DNA from 2 places in the Microbulbifer bruguierae genome. Region 2 is predicted to be linked to the other one. Evidence: predicted binding sites of a transcription regulator. Region 2 holds the regulator's gene; the other holds the start of a gene.

Region 1 (3,124 bases), 870 kb from region 2:
GCAATACGGCTGTTGCTCTGTTCTGCATCCATCTCCCGCGCCTTCTGGTTGTCCTGCCACTGCAGTTCGAGAATATCCAGCACGGTTTGCCGGTGTTCTGGCAACTGCAGCGGGAAAGAGACTTCCACCCGGTGATCCAGATTGCGCGTCATCAGATCTGCCGATGACAGGTACACCAGCGGATCCCCGTCATTGTGAAATGCGTATACCCGCGCATGCTCCAGAAACTTGTCCACCAGACTGATCACCTGGATATTGTCGGAAACACCTTCAGCCCGGCACAACAGCGCGCACATGCTGCGCACAATGATGCGTACCCGCACCCCGGCGTCCCCGGCCTGGTAGAGGCGCTCGATCACCTCCGAATCCACCAGATTGTTGCACTTGATAAAAATCTCCGCCGGTTTCCCCGCCACCGCCGCGGATATTTCCCGATCGATCGCCGCCAGCAGGTTAGGCCTGTTGGTGTGGGGAGAAACCCAGATATGCTCATACTCCGGTCGCAGGTGGGTCTGCTTGATGAAATCGAACACCCGATAGGCGTCGGCACCCAGCTTGTTATCACTGGAGAGCAGACTGAAATCGCAATAAAGACGCGCAGTGCTCTCGTTGAAGTTGCCAGTGCCAAAATGGCTGTAATAGCGGTCGCGACCGCCCTCTTCGCGCACGATTGATATCAGTTTGCAGTGCACTTTGAGACCGGGGACACCGTAAATGACCTCGACCCCGGCATCGCTCAGCTCGTTGGACCAGTGGATATTGGCCAGCTCGTCAAAACGCGCTTGCAGTTCCACCACTGCGGTGACCTGTTTCTGGTTGCGCACCGCATTGATCAGTGCCGCAACCACCCGGGAGTTTTTTGCCACCCGGTACAGGTTGATGCGAATCTCCTTCACTTTCGGATCGATAGCGGCGGATGCCAGCAGCTTGGTGATCACCCGAAAATCGTGATACGGGTAGTAGCACAGGCGATCGCGCTCCCGCAGCCAGTCAAAAATATTGGCGCTGTCCGGCAAGGTGGGCAGCGGCTTGATACTGCGGTAGGTATGCTGCCGGCTGTCTGCCGGGAAGCTCATGAAGTCTTTCGAGTTGTGGTAGCGCCCACCGGGGGTGTAACTGTCGTAGCGCCCCATCTTGAGCTTTTTCTTGACCGCCTCCAGCAGCGCCTCGGGCATGGTGGAGTCATACACCAGACGTACCGGCTCCGCCTGCTTGCGTTTCTTCAGGGACTTTGCCACCCGGTCGACGATGTTCTGGGTCACATACTCACCCAGCTCCAGCTCCGCGTCGCGGCTGATCTTGAAGGTGTAGGCGGCGGCCTTCTCGATCGGCAGCACATAGCGGAACACGTCCACCAGACACGCGCGGATGACATTGTCGAGCACGATATACACCTTCTCGTGACGCTTCTCCCGGTGCGGCACCGCGATAAAACGCGGCAGTATATCCGTGGGAATTTCCAGCGCGGCAAAGCGCAGGCTGCCATCCTGCAGCTCCAGGTAGATACCGAAGTAAATGCTCGCTTCATTCAGCAGCGGCATGGTTTCCCGGTCGTCGATAAAAAACGGCTCCAGTTCCGGCAGCACTTCGCGATGGAAAAATTCCTCGATATACGCGCGCTGGTTGTCCGTGAGCTGACGCTCGTTGATGAGATGGATATTGTGCTCGCCCAGGCTTTTCAGCACCTTGGTGTAGGCGTTGCCAAAACGGGCCTGCAGTCGCAGTACTTTTTCATTGATATTGCCAAGCAGCTCGGAGAACTGCTCTTTCTGGCTACTGCCTTTGGCGAAGGTGGCAAGGCGCCGGACATCTGCCACGCGGACGCGGTAGAATTCGTCCAGGTTGTTGGAAAAGATGCCAAGAAAGCGAACCCGTTCAATAATGGGCACACTCTCGTCTTCCACCTCCTGCAGCACCCGGGCGTTGAACGAGAGCCAGCTGAGCTCTTTGGGGTACAGGGGAATGTCTTTTGCCATACTGTCTACAGCTTTTTCCGGGAAGTGTTGATCCTGTCCCGCGACATCCGGGCAGTGAAGGCCTGTTGGCAATGCAAAGGTTTTCGGTTTCAAGTTTATCTGTACCCAACGGCCAAAGTAATGGCTGCGCAGTTTGCTACATTTTTATTACCGTTATTTGACAACCATAAGCATGACAAATAATTCCACGACCGAGTCCAATCATGCGCGCTATGCTGCGCTCGATCTCGGGTCCAACAGCTTTCACCTGCTACTGGCGGAATTCCGCGAACTACGGATGGTGCGCCTGCACACCGACCGCGCCATGGTGCGACTGGCCGAGGGCCTCGACAGTGAACGCAATCTGGCGCCGGAAGTGGCGGAACGGGCGCTGGAAGCTCTGCGCCGCTTCGCCCCGGTGATCCAGGACCTGCCGGCAGACAATGTGCGTATTGTGGGTACCAATACACTGCGTATGGCCAGCACCCAGGCGGACGGTTTTCTGGAAGCGGCGGAAAGTATTCTCGGCGCGCCGATCGAAATCATTTCCGGGATTGAAGAGGCGCGCCTGATTTTCTCCGGTGTCATGGCCGCTGCCGAGGGGCCGCCGCGCCTCCGCTGTGTGGTGGATATCGGTGGCGGTTCCACCGAGCTGGTGCGCGGAGTCGAGACCCCGAAGCAGCTGCAGAGCGTGAATATGGGCTGCGTCGCCTTCAACCGGCGCTTTTTCGACAGCGGCAAAATTGACGCTGGCAAGCGCAATAATTTTGTACGCGCCCGCCGCGCCGCCCAGGCGGAACTACAGGAACTGCAGCATATGGCCGACGAGGCGCTGGTGATGGGCGCTTCCGGCACCATCAAATCGGTGGCGCGGATTCTGAACGACGGCGAGCTGCTGCCTATCCTGCGGGATGATATCGACCAGCTGGCGGAGAAAGTCTCCCGCTGCAAGACCGTAGAAGCCATCGACCTGCCCCATCTGGACCCCCTGCGGCGCCCGGTATTCGCCTCCGGCCTGGCAATTCTGCACGGTATTTTCCGTGAACTGGATATCCGCGAAATGCAGGTTTCCCCCTTTGCGATCCGCGAGGGTATCGTCCACGACCTGGCCGGGCGCGCTCAGGGCGGTGACCGCCGCGCGGATACCGTGGCGTATATGATGGAGCGCA
Region 2 (3,124 bases):
CCGGGGTACTGGTGACGCTCAGGTTGGCACTGTGCCGCAGCAGCACATGCTTGACGATAGCGAGCCCCAGGCCGGTGCCGCCACTTTCTCGCGAGCGGCCCGCATCCACCCGGTAAAAGCGCTCGGTCAGGCGCGGGATATGCAGTGAGTCGATGCCGATACCGCAGTCCTTCACCGCGAAGTGGCCGCCGTCTGTGTCGGTTTTCCAGCGCAGCTCAATGGGGCCGCCGTCGGGGCTGTACTTGACCGCATTAAACGCGAGGTTTGCAAAAGCGCTGTGTAATTCGCCAGCATCGCCGGTAATGATGTTGTCCTGTTCACAGGCTACGGCAATATCGTGGCGTCCACCACTCAGGGATCTGGCCTCGCCGGCCACCCGCTCCATCAGCTCGCGCACTGACACCCGGTCGCGGCCGCTGTCGCGCTCCGAAGTCTCCAGTCGCGCCAGAAGCAGCAGATCATTCACCAGGCTGGTCATGCGTACCGTCTGCTCGCTCATCTGCATCAGCGGTCGCTCCCATTTTTGCGGCGCCATGCCACTGGCCTGCAAGGTTTCCAGATAGCCCGCGATTACCGTCAGCGGCGTGCGCAACTCGTGAGAGACATTCGCCACAAAATCCCGTCGCATCTGCTCCAGATTGTGCAGCCGTGTCACATCGCGCACGATAACCAGCGCCTCGTCCTGTCCGAAACGGGTGACTTCCAATGTCAGGATACGGGAATCATCCCCGGGCGCCGGCAACGTGATCGGTTCCTGGGCGCTATGGTTGTGTCGGCGCATGCGCAGGTGTATGTGCTCCACAAAACGCGGATCGCGGATAAAGTTCACCAGTGGCTGTCCGGCGTCGTCCGGCTGCAGCCGCAGCATCTGCCCCGCCGCCGGGTTCCACCACGCCAGATTGCCCTCATCCTCCAGTGCCACAATGCCCTCACGCAGGGCACTGGTGCTGTCCTGTACCCGCCGTAGCATCGCGTGGAGCTTTTGCTTTTCCTTGCGGTGACGACGCTGCAGGCGATAGAAATCATCGGAAATATCACCCCACACCCCGAACGCTGTCGGCGCCGGCCCGCGCCGTCCGTTACTCAGCCAGCGGTCGAAACTGTTCTGTTGCCACAGCAGCCAGAACAGGTAAACCGCGAGGCCGACACACAGTGCCAGCCACCAGTGACCAGAGGAAAAACCAAAAATGGTGGTGCCGAGGGCGATTACGATGAAGCGCGAGAACTCGCCAATACTGCGATCGAGCATGATGGTTCGGCCATCTTGTTTTGGGGTGCATTGACCGGAGTTCAGTGCACCTGCGTACTTTATGCGAAGGCAAAGCACCGGACTTTCCGCGACGCTTCGCGGAATGCCCGAAAATTGCGTAGGGAGATGGTTACACTCTTTCCACAGTCTGTACAGAAAAGCGATAACCGGTACCGCGCACGGTCTGGATGTAGCGTTCGTGGCCATCGACAGTGAGAGCTTTGCGCAGGCGGCGGATGTGCACATCCACGGTGCGCTCTTCCACGTACACGTTGCCACCCCACACGTGGTCCAGCAACTGGGTGCGGGTATAGGCGCGCTCCTGGTGGGAAAGGAAAAATGTCAGCAGGCGGAATTCGGTGGGGCCCATCTCCACCGGGCTGCCGTGGATGGTTACCCGGTGGCTGATCGGATCCAGTACCAGGCCGCCGGCAGTCAACGGTTCTTCCGGCGTACTCGGGCCCGTGCGGCGCAACACCGCCTTGAGGCGGGCCACCAGCTCGCGGGGAGAAAACGGCTTGGTGATGTAATCGTCAGCGCCGGTCTCCAGCCCCTTGATCTTGTGGTCCTCCTCCCCTTTCGCTGTCAGCATGATGATCGGCAGGGAGGACGTCAGTTCATCCCGTTTCAGGCGGCGGGCGAGTTCCACACCGGATACATCCGGCAGCATCCAGTCCAGCAGAATCAGATCCGGCTTCTCGTCGATTACCAGCGCGTGGGCTTCCTGGGCATTTTCCGCTTCCAGGCAGCGGTAGTCCGCCATCTCCAGCGCCACCCGCAACATATCCCGCACCGGTGCTTCGTCGTCGACTATTAGAATCGTCTTGCTGTGCATCTGCCTGCCATACCCCAATGGTTTGCTGTCACTCGTCTGACATTAATTTTTAAGCGGTCATTTAACGTCACTTTAATGACAAATATATGACAGTCGTACCGAGTAGCAGCGGCAGGCAGTGAAAAGCCAATGAAAAAGGGATTCAACGGGTCAGATAATGGAGAAATATACCGGCAAAGACCGCGGCGCCCGCCCAGTTATTGTTTAAAAACGCCTGGAAGCAGCGGTCACGCTCGCGCTCCCGGATGAGCCACTGCTGGTAGCCGAAAAGCCCCGCGGCAACGGCCAGGCCGCAATAAAACAGCGCGCCCAGTTCCGCGCGGCCGCCCAGCATCAGCAGCGCTACGATGACCATTGCCTGCAGACAGCCGGTCATCAGCCTGTCCATCTCTCCAAACAGGATTGCAGTGGATTTGACGCCGATGCGGAGATCGTCGTCGCGGTCCACCATGGCGTAGAAAGTGTCATAGGCCACCGTCCACAGCAGATTGGCGGTAAAAATCAGCCACGCCAGCGGTGGAATTTCCCCGCTTACCGCGGCAAACGCCATGGGAATGCCCATACTGAAGGCCGCGCCCAGTACCACCTGGGGCATATGGGTGTAGCGTTTGGCGAAAGGGTAGCAAAAGGCCAGCGCCAGCGCCGCCAGAGACAGGAGCACCGTCAACCGGTTGGTGGTCAGCACCAGCAGAAACGCCAGTAGCATCAGGCCGGTAAACAGCAGCAGCGCACCCCTGGTGGTGGCTGCGCCGGTCGCCAGTGGGCGCTGTCGGGTGCGTTTGACGTGGCCGTCGATATTGCGGTCGGCAAAGTCGTTGACTGCACAACCGGCAGCGCGGGTGAGGACTACACCGAGTGAGAAAACCGCAAACAAGTGCAACCCGGGCCAGCCGCCGGCAGCGATCCACAGCGCCCACCAAGTGGGCCACAGCAACAGCAGCGAGCCAATGGGACGGTCGAGGCGGGCGAGCTGCCAGTAGGGCAGTGCCGTCGGCCAGCGCTGCTGAATCTGTTGGCTGATCAATTGCATAGGATGCTTC

What was found. Region 2 encodes PhoB, which activates phosphate uptake and scavenging genes when phosphate is short. Its sites were predicted from a motif close to TGTCATAAANNTGTAACA; they were not measured.
Region 1: a site for PhoB is predicted at 2,122-2,139, ahead of ppk1 (polyphosphate kinase 1). Genes of this name have one in related genera too.

What each region holds. Positions count from the first base shown of each region.
Region 1 is NZ_CP118605.1:1,957,763-1,960,886, forward strand. It holds gene ppk1 (polyphosphate kinase 1) at 1-1,976, opposite strand, end outside; gene PVT68_RS08445 (Ppx/GppA phosphatase family protein) at 2,149-3,124, shown strand, end outside.
Region 2 is NZ_CP118605.1:2,831,927-2,835,050, forward strand. It holds gene phoR (phosphate regulon sensor histidine kinase PhoR) at 1-1,249, opposite strand, end outside; gene phoB (phosphate regulon transcriptional regulator PhoB) at 1,380-2,084, opposite strand; gene ubiA (4-hydroxybenzoate octaprenyltransferase) at 2,227-3,114, opposite strand.